Linked DNA regions of Flammeovirga agarivorans. The protein of the gene in region 1 binds, or shares a complex with, the protein of each later gene. Links are inferred from orthologs where the notes say so. Each region holds a gene or a part of one and is shown in the gene's direction. Other genes may lie near its edges. The genes, in order: HGP29_RS08975 and pheT.

Region 1 (12,340 bases):
CTATCACAAAAGAATGAAGGAGCTACTTATTACTATCAAGTAAAGGCGTTTAATGCCAGTGGTGTTTCAAACACATCGCCAATTGTATCAGCAAGAATAAACCGAATTCCAAATCAAGTAACGGAATTGAAATCTTCTTTCTCATTAAATAGAATTGAAGTAGAATGGAAAGACGAAAGTAATGATGAAGATGGTTTTATTATTGAATATTCACTACACCCTAATAAAGGTTTTGTCCCATTAGAAAGAGCCAACAGAAATGCAACTTCATATGTAATAGATAATTTACCATATGGCGCGATGCAATATTACATAAGAGTTGCAGCATTTAATGGTGCGGGAGTATCAAGTTATAATTATACTTCTAGTTACTCATTGTTGGAAACACCTGGAAATATCTATTATGAAGAAATTTCTCCATCATCATTATTTATTTCTTGGAAAGATAATTCCGCTTTAGAAACAGGTTTTCTCATCGAATACTCCATTGATGAGGGAAAAACATTTCCATTTAGTTTTACGACGAATGTAAATACTGAGAATATTACGTTAACGGATTTACTTCCCAATATTACTTATTACTTCAGACTGAGTGCTATTAACGGAACAAATAATGGAGGTTTAAAAAGTCTGAGTCAGTTATTTGTGTATACAATGGGAGGAAGCTCAGGTCCACTAGCTCCGAAGAACCTGATTGCTTCAAAAAGTGCAGATAGTGTTCGTTTACTTTGGGATGATGTTATCATCAATGAATTGGGATTTACAGTTCTTAGAAAAGGTGTAAACGAGGTCGAATTTGAAGAAATTGCTGGATTGCCTTACAATACTACACAATTTACTGACCGCCAAATTGAAGAAGGTGAAATCTATGATTATAAAGTTAGAAGCTTTAATGAAATAGGAGAAGAGACTTCGGATACTATCACTGTTGAGTTGCCGATTTTCGCACCAACTGATTTTACTGTGATGCGAAAAAACAATGCTAATTATCTAAAATGGAAAGATAATTCTCAAAGAGAAGAAGAATACCGTGTTTACAGAAAGCACAGAGATGGTAGTTTTATGAAATTAAAATCATTACCTGCTTCAGAAGTTAGTTTTGTAGATTATGCCACCCAAGAAAATTCAGTGTATACCTATAAAGTCGTAGCACTATTTAATGGGGCAGAGGTTTCATCAAATACGTTTACGATTTCAACATCGGATAATGTGCCACAGGGGTTACATTCATTTAATGCAGTTGAAAATACTGATGGCAAGATAACACTAAGTTGGATCGATGATCAAAAAGATGGAGATACGTATAAAATCTTCAGAAAGATTCAGGGTAGTTCAGACTCAACTTTTATCGTTCAGTTGGAGGCTTCCCAAGTTACAGCTATAGACAATACTGCTGCTCCGAATATGACCTATATCTATTATATTATTGAATTTAATGGAGCAATGCCAAGTTCAGCAGTGTCAACATCTATCATGACCAATATTGATGCAACTTTACCATCAATGCCAGCAAATTTCACGGTTACCGAAGATGAAAATGGAGTGATGCTCACTTGGAAAGATATGGCTGAAAATGAAATGGGATATAATTTATACAGGGCCAATTTATCTGGAGGTACTGCCAAGAAAATAGCCAACCTAAATCCAAATGCTGAAAGTTACTTGGATATTTCTGCTGATAGGGATGATGAGTATAGATACCTTCTTACTGCTTATAATTCAAGAGGATATGCTCCACAAGTTGAAACAATTTTTAGTATGCGTACAGACGAAGATTTGGTATTAACACCACCATCAGGTTTTAAAGCAATTGATGCAAATACGTATGTACGTCTTGTTTGGGCAGATGATGTAAATAATGAGCATGGATTTAAATTGTATAGAAAACAGGAAGATGGTCAAGATACATTGTGGATCGGTTCAGTAACTGAAAATGTAAGAAGTTTCCATGATGAAGAAGAGCTCCTTATTGGGGACTATACTTACTATATCGCTTCATATAATGCTAAAGGAGAATCAGCCTTATCAGAATATAATTTCACTAAAGAAGCAATTTTAGCCAACGACGAATCGATGGTGATTGGAAGTTCTAAGATCTATCCCAATCCAAGTTCAGGTTATTTTAATTTGATTTTGAAAGATTCATGGAGCCAAGGAGCGTCTGTAGATGTTTTTGCAAATGATGGACGTAAGGTATTTCAACTAGATATATCCACTATGTTTGCTGAGTTAGACCTTAGTCATCTATACCAAGGAACATATATTTTATTAATTCATGATGGAGAAAATCAAGAGCATATAAAAATTGTGAAGGAGTAGAGGAATGTAATGGAAGGAAGTTATTTTTTATGAAAAAGAAGACTTCCTTTACTGCAAATAGTATTCAACATAATAAATGTATCAATTCCATATTTTTCTTACTTATCTTCGTGGCAAATATGAAAAATATGAGAAATAGACTTAAATGGTTATTTTTTGTTGTACTTATCATGATGATAAGTTGTAGGTCTGCATCCCAAGTACAAATCGTAGGAGGAAGCGATGCAGATCAAGTAACAGGAAACAACAAGGGATTAAGGGTATCTCCGGGAACATGTGTTTTTTATGGAGAATTACTGACTGTTGAAGGAAATGGTGTCATCATCGGAGTTCAGTCTTTAGATGGTTGTGGTCCAGGTGTTACCAGATATCCGAAAGTAGGCACTAAGATATCAGCCCGATTTAAAGGTGAACTTGGCGCCTCAGTAGGTCAAAAAGTTCATGTGAAAGTGATGGAATTTGAAAAATCATTTTCTATCCTAGAGATTATCCCATTATAATATAGAAACCATAGAGCACTTTCGCTCAAACATATAAGCATAAAACCATTTTACTAACCATTAAATATTATGTTGAAAAGCATTTCTGAACTTGTAGAAATTCTCAATAATCAAACTACAAAAAGAAGACTTGTTCTTTGTGCAGCAGCAGATGATAATGCCTTGGAAGCTGTATATAAGGCATACAAGGAAAATATCATTGAGCCAGTTCTTGTCGGTAATAAAGATGATATCAAAACTTTATGTGAAGAACTCGGATTTGAGTTCGGAAACGATGTTCAAATCATCCATAGAGTCGATTACAAGGAAATGGTGAAAGCAGCAGTTTCATTAATTCATGACGGTAAGGCTGACTTTTTAATGAAAGGTCATATTTCTACAGCAGAATTAATGAGGGGTGTTTTAAACAAAGAATGGGGACTTAAGAAAAGTAGAGTAATCTCTCATTTAGCTCTTTTTGATCTTCCAGCTTACCATAAGCCATTAGCTTTAACAGATGTGGCAATGAACATTGCTCCAGATTTGGATACAAAAATTGGTATCTTGAATAATGCGATCGGTTTCCTTCGTAAAATTGGTATCAAAAAACCTAAAGTCGCAGCTTTAGCAGCAGTGGAAATGGTTAACGAAAAAATGCCAGCCACTTTAGATGCTGCGCTTCTTACTATTATGGCCAATAGAGGGCAAATCAGAAATTGTGAAATTGATGGCCCATTAGCTTTTGATAATGCAATTAGTCAGGAATCGTCATCTCATAAAGGAATTAAAGGAGCTGTGGCAGGGAATGCCGATCTTTTACTTGTTCCAGATATCGAAGCCGGAAATGTTTTATACAAGGCTTTTGTCTTCTTTGCAAGTGCAAAAGTGGCGTCGATAATTTTAGGAGCAAAAGCACCGATTGTCTTAACATCAAGAGCTGATTCAATGGAAACTAAATTGAATTCTATCCGTTTGGCAGCTGCATCTATTGAGTTTTAATTATGAGTCATAAAATATTAGTCATCAATCCTGGATCCACTTCAACAAAAGTGGCGGTCTATGATGGTGAAAATGAGCTTTACACTCAAACATTACGACATTCTACTGAAGAACTGAACAAGTTTCAGGAAGAAGATGAACAACTAAATTTCAGAAAGCAAAAAGTGATTGAATTTTTAAAGGAAAAGTCTGTTGCTCTTTCTGATTTAGATATTGTGATGGCGAGAGGTGGCCTATCAAAACCTATTGAATCTGGGGTGTATCTAGTAGATGAAGATCTACTTCACGATTTAAAGGAAACACCAAGAAAGCATGCTAGCAATTGGGCGGCTAAAATAGCATTTGATATCGCACAAGAAGGAAATGTACAGGCATGTATCGCAGATCCAGTAGTCGTAGATGAATTATCAGATGTTGCTCGTATATCTGGACATCCTAAGTTTCCAAAAGTGTCTGTTTTTCATGCATTAAATCAAAAAGCTGTAGCTAGATCATATGCGAAAAAGATCAACAAATCTTATGATGAATTAAGATTAATTGTTGTTCATTTAGGTGGAGGTATTTCTGTAGGTGCACACCTTTTAGGTAAAGTGGTAGATGTTAATCAGGCATTAGATGGTTCAGGGCCATTTTCACCAGAAAGGTCAGGTTCTTTGCCTGTAGGAGATGTAATTAGAGCTGCATTTAGTGGTGCATATACTCAGGAAGAAATGATTAGCATGTTAGTAGGTAAAGGGGGAATGACCGCCTATTTAGGTACTAACGATGCAAAAGAAATAGAGGATAAAGCGAAAGTAGGTGAAGAGGAAGAGTTAGCGGTAATGGAAGCCTTGATCTACCAAGTAGCAAAAGAGATATGTAGTATGACTGTCCCATTAGAAAATAAAGTAGATGCAATTCTTATAACAGGGGGAATGGCCTACGGGAAATGGTTGACAGATAAGATTACAGAAAAAGTAGCTCATATTGCTGATGTTGAAATTTTCCCTGGGGAAGATGAAATGTGGGCATTAGCTCTGAATGGTAATAGAGTGTTGAATAATGAAACAACACCGAAGAGATACGGCTCAACTGAATTTTAGAAACTTATATACATCTGATGAAAATTTACACTGATCATCAGATGTATATTTATTTTTTATAATCAATGATAAACAAAGCAACCAAAGAATTTATTTTAAACAATGAAAAAGCCAATCCAACGGATGTGGTATTGATGTCTCAGAAACTAATTGATGTAGATAGCAAGGTAGCTGCACATCAAATAGTATCAAGACAAAAAGCCAAGAAGAAACTTCCGGCTTGGTATAACAACATTGATATAGAATATCCTGCAAAGGTACCTTTGGAACAGAGTTCATCAGAAAGAGCAGCAAGGCATAAAGCAAGCTTAATCAAAGGAAAAACACTTATCGATCTCACAGGTGGAATGGGTGTAGATGATTGGGCCTTTTCATATTCTTTTGATCAAGTGATATATGCTGAAAGACAAGAGGATTTATCAGAAGTAACACAAAGGAACTTTAACGTCTTAGGACGAGAAAACATTACTGTGATCAGTGGTGATAGTTTGCAGTGGTTAGCAGAAAGTGATGTTGAGTTAGATGCTATTTATATAGATCCGGCAAGAAGAGATAAGGAGAATAGAAAACTTGTTCGCATTGATGAATGTGAGCCAAATGTTTTAGAACACATTGACCTCTTTCAACAAAAGTCAGCGACTTTATTGATCAAGTTATCTCCAATGATTGATATAAAACACACTTTACGTCAATTAGAGAAAGTAACGGATGTTTGGGTAGTGGCAGTAGATGGAGAATGTAAAGAAGTTTTGTTCTTGGTCGATTTTCAAAATCAGTTGGATAAAACCAATATTCATTGTGTCGATTTAAAGGGAAAGGAAGAAACTGTTACTTTTTCGTTTATTCATGAGGATGAAGAGTACTTAGAAGTAGAATTGGCAAGTGAATTGCAACAATATTTATACGAACCAAATGCTTCTGTCATGAAAGGTGGTGGCTTTAAAGTAATCGCAAGTCAATTTGGCTTGAAAAAATTACACCTAAACACACACCTCTATACATCGGATACTCTTTTAGAAAACTTTCCTGGACGAAGGTTTTTAATCAATAAAACAGTGCCTGTACAGAAAAAAGCGGTGAAGAAAGAAATCCCTAACGCTAAGGCAAATTTATCTGTGCGTAATTTTCCTCAAACAGTAGATCAGTTAAAAGCAAAACTGAAATTAAAAGATGGGGGAGATACCTATATTTTCGCTACAACAATACTAAACAACGAGAAAATTTTAGTAGTATGCGAACGTGTTACAACATCACAGTAAACTATCAAATCTTATGTACAAAACGGTATACTTAAAAACAAAGAAAGAATCTAGACGTACTACTTCTGATCGTCTAAGATCAGTGAAAGTAAGCGGAGACGGTACGGCTACTTTATTAGAAGAATGTGTGAACAAATATGCTGCAAAAGGTTATAAACTTGTAAGTGTAACGCCAATATCTTCAGCAAGTTCATCGAACGTAGGTTCAGGTGGCTGGGGTTTCAGTTATACGGATGGTTTAGTAGTACTTTTTAAAAAGAAAAAGTAGTTAATTGATTGATTACTAGTGCTGAAGGGATAATTTTTCATTATACTTTTAAATAACTATTAATCAACTATTGTAAACCTTTGACATCTTTGTATTTTTGCACACGATTTTAGAGCGGGTGTTCGCTCTTAACATTCTAAAGTATAGACAAATGTCAGTAGCTGAAAAGGGAAAAAAAGTTAAAGTACATTACTTAGGTACTTTAAACAATGGTGATAAATTTGATTCATCTTATGACAGAAATGAACCAATCGCTTTCACTGTAGGTGCAGGTCAAATGATCAAAGGATTTGACGCAGCTGTAGAAGGTATGAAAGTTGGTGACAAGAAGTCAGTAAATATCCCATGTGACGAAGCTTACGGTCCTGCTCGTGAAGATTTAATCATCGAGTTCAAGCGTAGCGACATCCCTGCAGATATGAACCCTAACGTAGGTGATCAAATTGGTTTACAAAGCCCTCAAGGTCCAATTCCAGCAACTGTTGTTGAATTGACTGAAGAAATCATCAAAGTTGATGCTAACTCTCCAATGGCGGGTAAAGACTTAAACTTCGATATCGAATTAGTTGAAGTTTGTGACGACGCTGAGTGTGAGGACGGAAACTGCAACTGCTAGTTAAAGTGATTTATCGGGATTCGATTCCCTTTGAATATAAAAAACGCTTCATTACCGCTTGGTAAGGAGCGTTTTTTCTTTTTTATAAGAAAAGATTCATAAAAAAGTTGAACATAAATAGGTTTTTATGACCTAACTCGTGTTATACCATAAGAAAGTTTTTAAATTTGCGAGTTGAAGTGGGATGGTATTATATCTTACTTACTAATAAATTGAATTTTGTGTGGTTTGACCACTCTCAATATATAATTGGAAATTATGCTTGAGCAGATAAAAAAAATTGAAGAACAAATAGAGAAGGCTACAGCTGCAACTAAAGAAGAGCTGGAAGAATTCCGTGTAGGTGTTGTTGGTAGAAAAGGTATTATCGCTGATCTTTTTTCAAAAATGAAAGAAATCGCTCCAGAAGAAAGAAAGACTTTTGGACAAACAGTGAATGCTTTAAAAAACGCTGCTCAAGATAAATTTAATGAGCTTCAAGATACTTTAGAGTCTTTACAAGCTTCAGATATTGAGCACAGTGATTTAACGTTGCCAAATATTCCTAACGAAATGGGTTCTGTTCACCCAATTACAAAAGTTCGTGAGGAAATTTCAAGAATCTTCGAGCGTGTTGGCTTCAATATCTCTGAAGGTCCAGAAATCGAAGACGATTGGCACAACTTCTCTGCTTTAAATTTTCCTCCAAATCACCCTGCTAGAGAAATGCAAGATACTTTCTTTATCGAGAAAGATCCTGATATTGCTCTTCGTACTCACACTTCTTCAGTGCAAGTACGTGTGATGGAAAATCAAAAGCCTCCAATTAGAACTTTATCTCCTGGTAGAGTATACAGAAATGAAACTATTTCAGCTAGAGCACACTGTATCTTCCACCAAGTAGAAGGTTTATATATTGATAAGAATGTATCTTTCAAAGATTTAAAAGATACTTTATATTATTTCGCAAAAGAATTCTTCGGTCCTAATACTAAAATTAGATTAAGACCATCATACTTCCCATTCACAGAGCCATCAGCCGAACTTGATGTGAGCTGTACTGTTTGTAGTGGTAAAGGATGTAACATCTGTAAGTATACTGGATGGGTAGAAATTGGAGGATGCGGAATGGTAGATCCAAACGTATTAAAAGCTTCGGGTATTGATCCTGAAGAATATACAGGTTTTGCTTTCGGTATGGGTATTGAACGTATGACGATGTTGAAATACAGAATCAATGATTTAAGGTTATTTACTGAGAATGATCTTAGATTCTTACGTCAATTCTCAGCTTTATAAGCAAAATTATAAATTAGATGAAATTAAAAAGGTCACCTTGTAAAAGGTGACCTTTTTATATATAAGATTAATGGTGAAGAATAGCTTTTCTATTCCGCTCCATTCTTGTAATCTTCAAATATTGAATGTAATGATGTGGCATCTTTTGCTTTGATCCTACCAGCCATCATCAACCTAACTTCTCTTCTCTGTAAAGCCCCCTCATAGAGTCTTTTTTCTTCCTTTGTTTCAGGTATAAGCTTTGGTACTGTGATCGGTCTTCCAGATTGATCTACAGCCACAAATGTGAAAAATGCGTTGTTTGTTTCTACCTTGGTCCCATTCGGAATATTTTCGCTCCAGACCCTAATAAAGACTTCCATAGATGAGTTAAATGCTCTTGTTACATGAGCTTCTAGAGTAACTGTATCGCCTAGTGCAGGAGAATGTTTAAAAGAAACATTATCTACTGAAGCAGTTACGACAATTCTATTGGAATGTTTCTGAGCAGAAATAGCTGCGACCACATCCATTAAATGTAATAATCTACCACCCATTAGATTATTTAAAGGGTTCGTGTCGTTAGGAAGTACCATTTCGGCACTTGTTACAAATGATTCTTTTGCTTTTTTCTCCAATTTCATATGTGTTTAAATATATAGTTGGGCAAAAATAGATATTATAATTTAGTTCTAAATATGAATTATATCCCCGAATAACAATAAAATCAATTTATATACGAAATTACTGTTTTGGTATACAGAAACTTAAATTTTATTTACTCTTTTTTTTGAATATTCGTTTGGGAGATTAAAATTGATGTATTACTTTTGCATCGTCTTACAAGGTAAAGGGTGCCATGGCCGAGTGGCTAGGCATCGGTCTGCAAAACCGCGTACGGCGGTTCGAATCCGCCTGGCACCTCTACAAAGGCCCGATCTAGAAATAGTTCGGGCCTTTTTTATTTGCACTAATTTCTTTCCCGTTACACATTTTAAAGTGCAAAACATAAGTTGATTCAGTGAGGATTTTCTAAGTTGAAACTTAGTTCACTTTTAAAAAAAATGGAAGTATTATTTTAAGATATTGATAACTTATTAGAGTAGTATATTTAGTTTATAGTGTGTTCATTTCTTGCTTCCAAATTCCTTTGATTAGCGATATCAACCCGTTGTTATTTTCAATATACCCTGTTTTTAATCTATTAACTTGAATATTTGTTCAACCGAGTATTTAAGCTTGTTAGCAAAATTTAAGAGTGTTGACACATTTTACTGATATTGATTATTAGTAAAAAGATGTCAAATGTCATTAAATTTTGTAATTTGGAATTATTCTAAACAAGAAAATATTGCACTATTTTACTCGTAAGTTGCTGAAATGAAAATGATTAGCGGTTAATATTTGTGTTTTTATCATTAAATGCCAATTTGTTTACAAGTTTGAAATAAGTTGTACCCGTATTAGTTTTGCACTCGAATGTACAATTGCATATTTCATCTAATTTTTTGTATAAAAACTTCAATGGTATGAGTATCGGCAGAAGTGTATTAAGGTTGCGTTCTATATTGGCAGTAGTATGCGGATTACTCTTGGCAAGCACATCAGTGTTTGGACAGGGTGATGGCATTCCTACTGATGAAGCAGCAATCTCGGCCGGGATGGAACTTTTCGATGGAAACTGTTCTTCCTGTCACCAAGTACACGAAAAGGGCGTCGGGCCGGCGCTGAAGAATGTTTATGAGCGTCGTGATGTCAAGTGGCTGACTAACTTTATCAAACATCCAGGTAAAACAATTGAAAGTGGTGATGCTTACGCAGTAGCATTATACGATCAGTTCAAACCTACTATTATGCCTAACCAAGATCTTTCAGATGAAGAGATCTTACAGGTTTTAGCATATGTTAAAGATGCGACGATAAAAGGTCCAGCTAAACCGGCAGCTGCAGCAGCAGACGCTACAGGTGAGGCAGCAGCAGCTCCTCAAGGTATGGTAGTTTCTTCTAACTTATTAGTTGGAGTGATTATCGGTTTACTAGTTTTACTAGGTGTAGTCTTAATTGTATTAGTAGTTTTAGCTAACGTTTTAACTCAATACTTAAGACAACAAAAAGGTCTTGATCCAGAAGATGAGGCATACATCAATGAGAAGTTTAGCTTAGCAGCTATCTTCAAAAGCCAAATTTTCATCGGACTATCTTCTTTTGTATTCGTAATGGTAGTAGCTAAAGTAACTATTGATGCTTTATTCGCTATCGGTGTACAACAAGGATATGCTCCAGATCAACCAATCAAATTCTCACACAAGCTTCACGCAGGTTATTACGAGATTGATTGTAAGTACTGTCACACAGGTGTAGAAAAATCTAAAAACGCGAACATCCCTTCAGCGAACATCTGTATGAACTGTCACAACAGTATCCGTCAAAACTCGCCTGAGATCCAAAAAATCTATGCAGCGATTGAGAATGACGAGCCTATCCAATGGGTACGTGTTCACAACTTGCCAGATTTAGCGTATTTCAACCACTCTCAACACGTAAAAGTTGGTGGTGTCGAGTGTCAAACTTGTCACGGTGAAATCGAGAAGATGGAAGTAGTACAACAACATTCATTATTAACAATGGGTTGGTGTATCGACTGTCACCGTAAGACAGATGTAAACGCAAAAGGTAATGCGTATTATGACAAGATGGTAGAAATGCACGATGCTACTTCTAAAGAACCAATGAAAGTAAAAGACATTGGTGGTTTAGAGTGTGCTAAATGTCACTACTAATTTGTCGCTTTTTGGACCTTTTGTTCACTAAGCTTTCAACAGATTTTCTACAACAGAGAAATGGCAAAGAAAGAATATTGGAAGGGTGTTGAGCAACTAACCAACAACCCTGAATTTGTAAAATATGCTGACAAAGAATTCCCAGAGCACCTTCCTATTAAAGATGCTTACGGAGATAACTCGGAAGGGGAATTCAAAAGCAACAGACGAGACTTCTTAAAAGTAATGGGATTCTCTGTAGCTGCGGTTTCTTTAGCAGCTTGTGAGGCTCCAGTTAAGAAGGCTATTCCTTACCTAAATAAGCCAGAAAACGTTGATCCAGGTGTAGCAAACTATTATGCTTCAACTTTCTTCAACGGTTCTGATGCAATGCCTGTAGTAGTTAAGACTAGAGAAGGTCGTCCTATCTTTATTGAAGGTAACACATTCTCTAAGTATTCAAACGGAGCTATTACTGCTCGTGCGAATGCATCTATTATGGGACTTTATGATGAGTCTAGAGCAAAAGATCCTTCTAAGGGTGGTGTAAAAACTACTTGGAAAAAGGCTGATGCGGAAATCATCAAAGGTTTAAATGCAGCTGGTAAGGTAGCGGTAGTTTCAAACTCTATCGTATCACCATCAACTAAGAAAGTTTTAAATCAATTTGCAGATAAGTTTAATGCGGAAGTAGTAACATACGACCAAGACAACAACTCTGCAATTATTGAAGCGAATAAACAACAGTTCGGTAAAGCAGCTGTTCCTTCTTATGCATTCGGAAAAGCAGATGTAGTAGTTAGTTTTAATGCTGACTTCTTAGGAAACTGGGTAGCACCTGGTATTTTCTCTACAGACTTTTCTGCAACACGTAAAGTAGGACCAAACAAGAAGAAAATGTCTCAATTGTTCTCTTTTGAAACAATGTTGACATTAACTGGTGCTGCAGCAGATTACCGTTCACCTTTAAAACCTTCGCAAGAAGGATTAGCAGTAGCAGCTCTTTACAACGCAGTTGCAAAGGCTACAGGTAACGCTACTGTAAAAGGTACAATCAAAGACGCTAATATTTCACGTGCTGCTAAGGCATTGTTGAAAGCAAAAGGTAAGTCTTTAGTAGTTTCAGGTATCAATGATATCAATGTTCAACTTTTAGTGAACGGTATCAACCAAATGTTATCGAACTACGGTAAGACTATCGATTTAAATACTCCTCTTTACACTCGTCAAGGATCAGATGTTCAAATGAACAAATTTGTTGATTCATTGAAAGCTGGTAAATATGGTGCAGTTGTATTCTAT
Region 2 (12,410 bases), on another replicon or contig:
TATTTAACAAATTGATTGGAAACCAATTAGAAAAATACCAACTTGCCAATTGAAATTTAAATTTTTTATACTGTATCAAATGACCAACTTCTATACGACTCGACTAGCTGTATTACTTTTTTTTGGGTGGTTAACTTCTTGTCAAAATACTAAAGAGACACATCTAACTGAGAATGATAATATCAAAGTGGATGTATTTTTTGATAGTGTATTCCTTGCCAATTTAGAACAAAGTCCAGAATCTTTAACTTTCCGTGGAGACAAACGTCTAAAAGACGAATGGGACGACTATTCTCAAGAAAAATTTTATCAAGAATTTAAAGATAAAAAAACAGCATTGCGAGAATCACACCGATTTGAGCAAATGAAATTATCTAGTGATAGAGCACTAAGCCTTTCTTTATTCCAAGAAGAAATTAAATTATCATTAGAAGGTGAACGTTACCACAATTATCAGTACCCTTTTAATCAGATGTATGGAGCACAAAGCCACGTTCCATCATTTCTAATTGGTTTTCATAGTATCACCACTAAAAAAGATGCTGAAGACTATATTTCAAGAGTAAAGAAAACACCCGATTATATTCAACAGCAACTTGACTTATCAAATACTGCAAGAGAACATGGATACACTCTTCCAAAGTATTTATATGCAAAAGTTCTTAGTGATTGCCAAAATCTAATTTCGGGTAACCCTTTAACAAAGAGTACAAAGAATCATCCATTAAAAGAAGATTTTGTTACTAAAGTTCAAACACTAGAATTACCAGATGCAGAAAGACAATTATTGATTGATCAATTCGATCATGCAATGGTCTATTATTTTGGTCCTACTTATAAAAAGCTGATTCATGAGCTTGAAAAACAACAAAAGGGTGCTAATCAAGATGCTGGAGTATGGAAAGTAAAAGATGGTGATGAATTTTATGCTTATTGTCTTAAAAATATCACTTCAACAGCTTTAACTGCAGAAGAAATTCATTTGATTGGATTATCTGAAGTAGAACGTATTCATCAAGAGATGAAATCCATTAAAACAGAAGTTGGCTTTGAGGGAACGCTTCAAGACTTCTTTAAGTTCATGAAAACTTCTCCACAGTTTTACTATGACAATACCAACGAAGGAAAAGAAAAATATTTAGCAGAAGCCACTTCTATCATAGATGCTATGAGAAATCGTTTGGATGAATTATTTATCACCAAACCCAAAGCTCCGATTCAAGTAAAAAGAGTGGAAGAGTTTAGAGAAAAAACAGCTGGTAAAGCATTTTATAATGAACCAGCCAAAGATGGTTCTAGACCAGGATACTATTATGCAAATCTATACGATACTAAACAAATGCCTATCTATGAAATGGAAGCCTTAGCTTTCCATGAAGGCATACCTGGCCACCATATGCAATTGGCATTAACACAAGAGCTAAGTAGTCTTCCAGAATTCAGAAAAGCTGGAAACTATACAGCTTACATCGAAGGATGGGGACTTTATTCTGAGTGGATTCCAAAAGAAATGGGATTCTATAAAGATCCTTATTCAAATTTTGGGCGTTTAGCAATGGAACTTTGGAGAGCTTGTCGTCTAGTTGTAGATACCGGTATTCATGCTAAAAGATGGACCCGAGAAGAAGCTATTGAGTATTATACTACCAACACGCCATCGGCATATGGTCAATGTGAGAAAATGGTCGACCGCCATATTGTAATGCCTGGTCAAGCTACAGCTTACAAGGTAGGAATGATGAAAATCCAAGAATTAAGAGATAAAGCACAATTGGAAATGGGAGATGCTTTTGACATAAGACAATTCCATGAAGTAGTATTAGGTAATGGCCCACTTCCATTATCTACCTTAGAAAAACTTGTCAACCAATATATCGGCACATCACATGCTCGTTAATTGAGAATATTTAGTTTTTAAGAAATGCTGTCTTATTTTTGAATATAGTACAAAAATAAGACAGCATTTTTTTATGAATAAAAGTCAGTATCTAAATAGTATCATTTTCTGTTTACTTATTACCTCTAAACTATTTGCACAAACACCTAATTTTATCAGTTCATTTGCTGAATATTTAGAGCAACAATCCGATAAGGAGAATTTCAAACAGGAATATACTTTTGATAACGCATATGAAATTATGCAAACCAAAGATGGAGAGATTAAAACTTTCTATTTGTACACTCCTACTCAAGGAAACTATTTCGGATTGTCACAAAAGGAAAGTGATAGTGAAGTAATGGTTTTTGATTTAGACTTAGAGAATATCATTACTTTTTGTACCGTTCAGGAAGAACCTTTTGCTATATGTGGGCCTTTTTCCTACTTCAATCAAATACAAAACGATAGCACCTCCTATCACTTCAAAAAAGACAAAAAACTTGATAAACCTTTTAACTATATTTTTCAAAACAATACTGTTGCTACTAAGGTTAACTTGACCAATGATAAAAAATTTAGAAATAATGGATTTAAAAAAGGATTTTGGATGATAATTCAAGAAACTAGTACTCAGGAAATACCACTTTATCAAAAAGGTGCTATTTTAGAAATAATGAAAACCGATAAAAATGGGAAACTAATTACTCATGCAAAAGCTAATTCACCAAAGACAATCAGCAAGGTTTTCTCTTTAACCAACAGAAAATTGATGGACTTTGGGGTATTGTCTGATATGTTAGAATCAGATTAAGCCCTTAACTTATAAAACACCTATGCTAGTAACATTCTTAATATCTTTATTAATTCTATTTCTTCTTGTAATATCAATTGGTATATATACGGTATATATGCCCACTTTTAACACCACATTCAATCAAGAGTTAGCCAATACAATTACACCAGATCACACCTTATTAAGAAAACATGTTGAAGCTTTATGTTCAACAAGTGAGTATCGTAATTACAAAAACAAGGGAGCTCAAAAAGAAGCCACAGATTATATACATACCACATTTGAAGAATATGGTTATGAAGTGAAGCTTCAAGAATTTGAAGCCGCCGGTGATAAATACATCAATTTAATAGCGTTTTATGGTGATCCTAACCTACCAAGAGTAGTTGTAGGTGCACATTACGATACTTTTGGAGACCAACATGGAGCAGATGACAATGCAAGTGGCATTGCCGGGGTACTAGAGATTGCTCGATTATTACAGCTACATAATCCGAACATAGACTTCTGTGTTGAACTTGTTGCTTATGCCAATGAGGAGCGACCATTCTTTACAACTAAAGGAATGGGTAGTTATATCCATGCTCAAAAAAATTATAAGGATAACATTGATATGTTGTTAATGGTATGTCTTGAAATGATTGGATATTTCGATGATAGCAAAAATTCACAAAGCTATCCGATTTCATCTTTAAACATGTTATATCCAAAAGAAGCCAATTTTATAGCATTAGTTGGCAATTTAGATAACCATAATACCGTTAAGAAGTTCAAGAGAGGACTACAACTCACCTCAAAAGTTCCAACGTATTCTATTAATGCTCCTTCATCAATTAGAGGGTTAGCCAATTCAGATCATAGAAACTACTGGAATTTTAAGCAAAATGCACTAATGGTGACAGACACCTCTTATTTTAGAAACCCTCATTATCATTTAAAATCAGACTTACCGGAAACTTTAAACTTTCAAAAAATGTCTGAAGTAGTAAAAGGTACTTTTTTTGCAATAACAGAAATCACACGTTAAACATATGGCCACTATGGAATATAAACAGTTATATAAAAGTGATTTTCAAGAAATCAGCTATAATGAAACCCATAATATTATAAAATCTTCTTGGAATACTCCAATAAATCTATCAGAGAAACTTTATAGAGAAGAATTGAACAAATATTTTGAGATTATTGAAGAAACTTCACCTCAATTAATTTTAGTAGATGCAATCCGTGCATATTACAAAATAAAACCTGATACACAAGAGTGGATCAACGAACGAAACATACAGATACACAAGAAGATAGAACTAAGAAAAATGGGTTGGGCCGTTTCTAGTGATTTATTTTCTCAAATTTCTTTTGAAGAAGCTCTAGATAACGTAAAAGACGAAACAGCCTTCCAATTGAACTATTTTGATGATATACTTGAAGCAGAAAAGTGGCTTTTAATTTAAAAATCTTTGATTAGTTATATTTTTCTCTTAAATTAGAACTTATTAACATTTACTGTTCACTTACTTTATTTCAACTACGATTAATTAAACTGACCGGATATGAAAAAATTTATTACCATATTCTCTATAATAAGCTCAATTGCATTACTTGCTTGTACCAAAGTTCACAAAACAAGTCCTGAAACGACTTATGATGATGAATTCAGAAAGCGCGAATCTGCTTTTTATTCTTTCAAGATGAAAACATTAAGTGGAGAAGTACTAGATTTTCAAACACTAAAAGGAAAAAAAATATTGATTGTAAACACAGCATCTAAATGTGGTTACACTCCTCAATACGAAGCACTACAAGAATTACATGAAAAATATAAAGACGATTTAGTTGTCTTAGGTTTTCCATGTAACCAATTTGGTGGCCAAGAGCCAGGTGGTAACAAAGAAATCGCTGAATTCTGTAAATTAAACTACGGGGTAACTTTCACAATGATGGAAAAAGTGAATGTCAAAAAAGGCGACGACCAATCTCCATTGTACAGATGGTTATCTGATCCGAGTGAAAATGGATGGAATGATGAAGCTCCAAGCTGGAATTTCTGTAAATATTACATCAATGACAAAGGTGAGTTGAAAGATTTCTTCAACAGCAACATTAAACCTTTAGATGATGAAGTAATCAAAGCTATCGCAAAATAATCTATTAAGATATTACATTAACCTCTATATATATTTAGATATGTATAGAGGTTTTTTATTTTTATAAATTATGGAACTGAATAAGAATTATTGGAAAAAGCATTACAAGGACAATGATACAGGTTGGGATATTGGTTACCCTAGTACACCCATCAAAGAATATATAGATCAACTGACAGACAAATCTATCAACATTTTAATACCAGGTGTTGGAAATGGATATGAATTAGAATATCTATGGAATCAAGGTTTCAAGAATGTCTATGCCATTGATATTACTGAAGAACCTATTAAAAGCTTTTTAGATAGAGTCCCTGATTTCCCTAAAGAACATTTGTTCTGTGAAAACTTCTTTGACGCTTCTATTAGCACAAAATTTGATCTAATCATTGAACAAACTTTTTTCTGTGCTCTAAATCCTAATTTAAGAGTACAATATGTTGAAGAAATGCATCGTTTCTTAAATAGCCAAGGAAAACTTGCTGGGTTGTTATTCAAATTTCCTTTAACTCAGGATGGCCCTCCTTTTGGAGGTTCTATAGAAGAATACCAACCATTATTCAGTAAATATTTTAGCATTGAGCAAATGGAAGATTGCTATAATAGTATACCACCTAGGCAAGGAAATGAGTTATTTTTTATTCTTAGGAAGAAATAATTGACCTCAATAATGAATAAACAGATAGGCATTAAAATATTATGGCTTGATCAATACGCAAAATTGAAAGAAGAGAACAAGCAACTCAATAATCAATTGAATGAAGCATTAAATTATACAAATGCTTTACTCAATGAAGAAGATCTTTCTTCTTTAGAAAAGCTTGAAAACTCTCCTCTCCTAGAAGCTATTGAAAAGGTTAAGGTTCAAAGAGAAAGACTTAAAGTCATAGAAAAAGAAAGAGAATGGGTTTCAAATGGATTAACCACTTTCGTTGATATTTTAAGAACATCACAGAGTAATTTAGAAGAACTTTGTGATAAGATTATCAACAGTTTGGTCCGCTATTTAAAGGTAACCCAAGGAGGTTTATTTGTGATCAATGAAAACATTGAGGAAAGAAAAGAACTTCAGTTAATCTCTGCCTATGCTTATGAACGAAAGAAATACATTAACAAGACAGTTAAACCTCGAGAAGGGTTAGTAGGTCAGGTTTTTATTGAAAAAAAACCAATGTATTTGAAAGAAATTCCTGAGCAATACATCAATATCACAAGTGGATTAGGTAAGGCCAGACCAACCAATTTATTTATCGCTCCTATGATGATGAATGAAGAAGTTTATGGCATTATCGAATTGGCTTCTCTAAACGAAATGCCAGACTATCAGAGAGAGTTTGTTATTAAACTTGGGGAAACAATTGCTTCTTCAATTGCAGCTACAAGGAACTCAGACCGAATGAAGTCCTTATTAGAAGATTCTCAAATTCAAGCAGAGCAAATGAGAGCTCAGGAAGAAGAGATGAGGCAAAATGTTGAAGAGCTACAAGCAACTCAAGAGGAGATGCACAGAAAGCAAAAAGAATTAGAAGCTACCAACGTAAAGATGCAACATAACGAAGCAGTCTTAAAGAAAGCTTTTGATAAAATGAGGACCTCTGAATCGACTTATAAAGAGCAAATCAAAGAGCTCAAAGAAAATTCAGATCAAAAAGCTCAAAGAATCGAAGAATTAGAACGTGAAATTGAGTTAAAAAACGAAGAAATTAAAAAATTAGGAGGTCAACTCTAAGATAAATACCAAACAAAGCATAGGTTATTGCAGATTCTAGCAATAACCTATTATTTTTGCCGTTGAAAAGTGTCTTTTCATTTTTCAACATTTTAGTTAAGTAAAAAAGAATAAAAATAACTGTGATTTTATCACGGTGGGCAAAAATAGCGATATATGAAAATCTCCTTAAATTGGCTAGGTAGCCTTGTGGATATAGAGGATAAAACTCCTCAAGAAATTGATGAACTATTAACAATGTCCGGCCTTGAAGTAGAAGGTCTTGAAGAAGTAGAAGAAGTAAAAGGCGGACTAAAGGGATTGGTTGTTGGTGAAGTATTAGAATGTGAGCAACATTCAAACGCTGATAAATTAAAGGTAACAAAAGTTGATCTAGGTACTGAAGAGCCTGTACAAATTGTATGTGGTGCTCCTAATGTAGCTGCTGGTCAAAAAGTAATTGTTGCCACTGTAGGTGCTGAATTATTCCCATCACCAACAGAAAGCTTCAAAATTAAAAAAGGTAAGATCAGAGGTGAAGTATCTATGGGTATGATCTGTGCTGAAGACGAAATTGGTCTTGGTACATCTCATGATGGTATCATGGTATTAGATACAGATCTTCCAAATGGTACTCCCGCTGCAAAGTATTTCAACCTAGAAAACGATCACGTTTTAGAGATCGGACTTACTCCTAACCGTGTAGATGGATCATCTCACTATGGTGCAGCTCGTGATTTGAAAGTATTGTTAGATCGTCCAATTAAAAGCGTTTCTCAAGAAGAAATTTTCAACAAGTTTGCAGTAGATAACAACAATGCACCTGTAAAGGTGAATGTTCAAGATACTGACGCTTGTCCAAGATATTCAGGTATTACTATTTCTGGTATTACTGTAAAAGAATCTCCAAAGTGGTTGAAGCAACGATTATCTTCAATTGGTTTAGCTCCAATTAATAATGTTGTGGATATTACCAACTTCGTTTTACATGAATTAGGTCAGCCTTTACATGCTTTCGATTTAGCTAAAGTAGGTAACGAGATCAATGTGAAATTTGCTACTGAAGGTGAAGAATTTATCACTTTAGATGAGGAGAAAAGAAAATTAAAAGGAAATGACTTGATGATTGCTAATGCATCAGAAAACATGTGTATTGCTGGTGTATTCGGCGGTATCGAATCTGGTGTAAATGATGCTACTACAAGTGTATTCTTAGAATCAGCTTACTTCCACCCAGATGTAATTAGAAAAACATCACAGCAACATTCAATCAAAACTGATGCTTCATTCCGTTTTGAAAGAGGTTGCGACCCTAACATGACAATCACTGCATTAAAATATGCTGCAGCATTGATCAAGGAGTTAGCAGGTGGTGAAATTTCATCTGAGATTGTAGATGTTTATCCTAAAGCTATTGAGAACTTCGTTATTGATGTCAAATTCAAAAACGTTGATCGTCTTATTGGACAAGCAATTCCACAAGAAAGAGTAATTTCAATCCTTGAAGGTTTAGATATTTCTATTTTAGAAAGAACAGAAGAAACTATTAAAGTTTCAGTTCCTCCATATAGAGTAGACGTACAAAGAGAAGCAGATATTATTGAAGAAATCTTAAGAATTTATGGTTTCAACAGTGTTGAACTAAGTGAATCACTTTCTGCTGATTTCCTAGCTTCATTCCCTAAGAAAGATAAGCAAATTCTTCAGAGAAAAGTGACTGAAATGCTTGCCGGTTCAGGTTGCCATGAAATCATGACCAACTCTTTAACAACAAGCAAGTACTCTACTGAACTTGGTGATTTAGACGCTGATAAAGATGTGAAAATCTTAAACATCTTAAGTGCAGACTTAGATGTGATGCGTCAATCGATGATGTTCAGTGGTCTAGAAGTAATTAATCATAACATCAGACGTCAACAAAAGAATGTACGTGTTTTTGAATTCGGTAAAACATACCACAAAGAAGAAAGTGGTTACGAAGAGAGAGAACATTTATCAATTTTTGTTTCTGGTACTTCTACAGATGAATCTTGGATCAGAAAAGCTACAGCATCTGATTTCCATACAGTTTCATCTTTGGTGGAGAAGATTTTTGACCGTTTAAACATCCAAGGTGTTTCTGTTGAATACATCAACAATGACACTGTGGCATACGGCTTGCAATATATAGCCCGTAAACAAGTAATCGCTACAGTTGGTTTGGTTAATCCAAAAGCTGCAAAACTTGCTGGAGTAAAACAAGAAGTTTTCTATGCTGATATCGATTGGTCTGCATTAGTGAAAATGTATAGTGCTGACTACAAATTCAAGGAAATTCCAAAATTCCCTGAAGTACGTAGAGACCTTTCTTTAGTATTAGACAAGAAAGCGACTTTTGCTTCAATTAAAGAAATTGCACAAAAAACTGAGCGTAAATTACTGAAAAACATCAACGTATTTGATGTGTATGAAGGTAAGCACTTATCGGCAGGTTTGAAATCGTACTCTGTAAGTTTCATCTTACAAGACGAGAATAAGACGTTAAATGATAAGGCTATTGATAAAGCAATGAACGGCTTAATCAAAGCTTTCGAAACACAATTAAATGCGGTAATTCGTAAGTAATTTCCACTATTACTTCTCCTTCTTGTTGAACAGGAAGGAGAAGGTATTTTTCACCAAGAAAGTATGTCAACTATCATCCCCAATTTAAGCGAAGAAGTAAAACTTCTAGTAGAAAAAGTTACTGCATTAAGTGCTTTATATGCTGATGCTCAACAAAAACTGGTTCACTATCAAGAAAATCAACAGGTGTTAGAAATGCAAGTTGATAATCAGATTGAGATTCAGGAACATAGTGATAAATTACAATCACTGATCGCAAAGGGGAATGAACAAATCAATAACCTGATGCTTGAAAAAGGGAAACTTCTTCAAGAAAGGGATGAGGCACAACAACTGACTGAAGGACAACAATCTGTCATCCAATTTTTAAACCAAGATATCGATCAATTACGATTATCCATTGAAGAAAAGGATGAAACTATTGATATATTTAATCAACAAAAAAGAGAGTGGATTAAAGAAAATCAAAAGCTTAAGGATGAAGTAGTTCAGTTGAGAGCAATGGCTGAAAAATACAACTCATTAAAAGCAGAAAATACTCGTTGTATATCAGAAAAAGAGGAATTATCAACAGAAATAGAACTTTTAAACGAAGAAATCGATCGATTATCTAAAAAATAAATCATCATTTTTCGTTAAATCACAAAAAATTCCAATTTTTAGAGTACATTTATTTTTATAAAGGGAATTTTACTTAAATCGTCAGTCAAAACGGTTTAATAGATATATTCGAACGATTAGATTTGTGCCTCTTACCCGAGGTAAATAACCAAAAAAACTTGCAGTGTAGAATGGGATTAAGGTCTCCTAAAGAAAGTATACAATTAAAACTTTGTGGTAAAGTATACAACGTAAAAGCCACCAAAACTGAAGAACACCTGCTGCTTAAAGCTGCAGATCTGTTGAATCACCTTCTTGAGGAAAAAAAGGCCATTTTACCAAACGCAGAAATTAAGGATCTTCTAACTATCACCGCTTTCGACTTGATTGTAAAATCAATGACAGAAAGAGACGAGTTACAAAATACAAATGATCGTTTGAAAGCATTAAACAAACAACTTGACGACATCTTACAGTAGATAAACACATTCCACTGATACGGTAGTTTCCTTTAGCTTATATATATATTTTAAACTGTAGTTTAAGAACTACGCACAGACATCTGTACGTACAAATGGATACAACCATAATTATAGCTTTAACAGCCGTTGGCTGTTTGGGCGCAGGTATTGGCATCGGAAGATTTTTGCTAGAAAAAGTGCTGAAGGGACTGGAAACAGAAGCAAAGGATAAAGCACAAAACATTGTTCAAGATGCAAAGAAGGAAGCTGAAAGCATCAAAAGAACAAAGCTGATCGAATCAAAAGAGAAGTTCTTAAAAATGAAACAAGACTTTGATTCTGAAACAGCAAAAAGAAGAAATCAGCTTAACGTAAACGAGAACAAATTAAAACAATTTGAAAATCGTTTAAAACAACAAGAAGCAAAACAAAAACAAAAAGAAGCAGTTATTGCTAAGCAAGTTGAATCTTTCAAAAAGAAAGATAAAGAAATGGAAGAGCGTTTCGAAGAACTTGCCTTGCAAAAAGAACTTACTTTTAGAGCTAAGGAAGAAGCAGAGCAACTACGCTTAAAACAAGTAGAACAACTTGAAAAAGTAGCTAACTTAAAAGCGGAAGAAGCTCGTGAACAACTTGTCGAAGCCTTAAAAGACGAAGCAAGAACAAAAGCCTCTATGCATATTAAAAATATCATGGAAGAGGCTAAAATGACTGCAACTAAAGAAGCTCGTAAAACAGTAATTACTACTATTCAGAGAACAGCTGCTGAACAAGCCATCGAAAACTGTGTATCAGTATTTAACCTTGAATCAGATGAATTGAAAGGTAAAATTATTGGTAGAGAAGGTAGAAACATTAGAGCTTTAGAAGCAAGTACTGGTGTTGAAATTATTGTTGATGATACTCCTGAAGCAATCATCATCTCAGGATTTGATCCTGTAAGAAGAGAAATCGCAAGAGTTTCATTACACAGGTTAGTAGCTGACGGTCGTATTCACCCTGCTCGTATCGAGGAAGTGGTGGCGAAGACAAGAAAGAACATCGAAGACGAAATTATCGAAATCGGTGAAAGAACAGTGATCGACTTAGGTATTCATGGTCTACACCCTGAATTAATTAAGTTGGTAGGTAGAATGAGATTCCGTTCTTCTTACGGACAGAACTTATTACAACACTCTAGAGAAGTTGCAAACTTAGCGAGTACTTTAGCATCTGAATTAGGCCTTAATGCTAAAGTAGCCAAAAGAGCTGGTTTACTTCACGATATTGGTAAAGTTTGGCCAGAAGAGCCTGAGGTTCCTCACGCTATTCTAGGTATGAACTTAGCGAAGAAATATGGTGAATCTGCCGATGTTTGTAATGCTGTTGGTGCTCACCACGATGAGATTGAAATGACAACACTTATCTCTCCTATCGTTCAAGCATGTGATGCTATCTCTGGTTCTAGACCAGGTGCTCGTAGAGAGATGATGGAATCATACATCCAACGTCTAAAAGAACTGGAAGGATTAGCAATGGGCTTCAAGGGAGTTCATAAGTGTTATGCAATTCAAGCTGGTAGAGAATTGAGAGTGATGGTTGATGCTGAAAAAGTACCAGATGCTGAAGCAGGACAATTATCATTTGATATTGCCAACAAAATCGAAACAGAAATGCAATATCCTGGACAAATTAAAGTAACAGTTATTCGCGAAACGCGCTCTGTTCACTTTGCCAAGTAGTTTAGGTATTAATTCAATATTTAAAGGTCGATCAATATACTTGATCGACCTTTTTTTGTAAATTATTTTTATGAGTGATGATAAAATAAGATGTTCATGGTGTTTAATAAGTGAACTTGACACAGAATACCATGACACGGAATGGGGAGTTCCAGAATATGATGATCAGAAGCTTTTCGAAATGCTTTGCTTAGAAGGAATGCAAGCAGGTTTAAGTTGGAGTACAGTCTTGAAAAAAAGAGAAAGGTACAGAGAAGTTTTTGATAAGTTTGATGCTTCTAAAATCAAAGATTATGATTCTAGTAAGGTAGAAGAACTTCTACAAGACAAAGGTATTATCCGAAATAAACTAAAAGTAAATGCTATCATTACAAATGCAAAAGCTTATTTGATAGTCCAAAAGGAATTTGGATCTTTTAGCAAATACATTTGGAACTTTGTTGATCATAAAATTATTCAAAACGAAGTCACTTCTAGAGATGAAGTCCTTTCTACTTCAC

The links.
Region 2: the proteins of HGP29_RS08975 (region 1) and pheT are in contact, whole or in part, in a crystal structure (PDB 6P24), measured with the Escherichia coli proteins. The link is inferred for Flammeovirga agarivorans from one-to-one orthologs.

The regions. Positions count from the first base shown.
Region 1 is NZ_JABAIL010000002.1:1,042,440-1,054,779, reverse strand. What follows is about bases 6,332-9,290. They hold HGP29_RS08975 (phenylalanine--tRNA ligase subunit alpha), read left to right. Parts: upstream 6,332-7,280; coding sequence 7,281-8,300; downstream 8,301-9,290. Other genes in these bases: HGP29_RS08970 (acyl-CoA thioesterase), read right to left, coding at 8,390-8,923; HGP29_RS08980 (FKBP-type peptidyl-prolyl cis-trans isomerase), read left to right, coding at 6,558-7,022; HGP29_RS08985 (hypothetical protein), read left to right, coding at 6,332-6,406. Also shown: HGP29_RS09010 (fibronectin type III domain-containing protein), read left to right, coding at 1-2,319; HGP29_RS09005 (hypothetical protein), read left to right, coding at 2,448-2,819; HGP29_RS09000 (bifunctional enoyl-CoA hydratase/phosphate acetyltransferase), read left to right, coding at 2,889-3,797; buk (butyrate kinase), read left to right, coding at 3,800-4,879; HGP29_RS08990 (class I SAM-dependent methyltransferase), read left to right, coding at 4,945-6,138; more of HGP29_RS08985, read left to right, coding at 6,152-6,331; HGP29_RS08960 (c-type cytochrome), read left to right, coding at 9,809-11,059; HGP29_RS08955 (TAT-variant-translocated molybdopterin oxidoreductase), read left to right, coding at 11,120-12,340.
Region 2 is NZ_JABAIL010000001.1:735,973-748,382, reverse strand. What follows is about bases 6,386-9,414. They hold pheT (phenylalanine--tRNA ligase subunit beta), read left to right. Parts: upstream 6,386-6,701; coding sequence 6,702-9,128; downstream 9,129-9,414. Other genes in these bases: HGP29_RS03045 (hypothetical protein), read left to right, coding at 9,192-9,414; HGP29_RS03055 (GAF domain-containing protein), read left to right, coding at 6,386-6,545. Also shown: HGP29_RS03085 (DUF885 domain-containing protein), read left to right, coding at 80-1,897; HGP29_RS03080 (hypothetical protein), read left to right, coding at 1,971-2,690; HGP29_RS03075 (M28 family peptidase), read left to right, coding at 2,788-3,699; HGP29_RS03070 (hypothetical protein), read left to right, coding at 3,713-4,123; HGP29_RS03065 (glutathione peroxidase), read left to right, coding at 4,223-4,816; HGP29_RS03060 (methyltransferase domain-containing protein), read left to right, coding at 4,887-5,474; more of HGP29_RS03055, read left to right, coding at 5,487-6,385; more of HGP29_RS03045, read left to right, coding at 9,415-9,749; HGP29_RS03040 (cell division protein ZapA), read left to right, coding at 9,920-10,207; rny (ribonuclease Y), read left to right, coding at 10,303-11,910; HGP29_RS03030 (DNA-3-methyladenine glycosylase I), read left to right, coding at 11,981-12,410.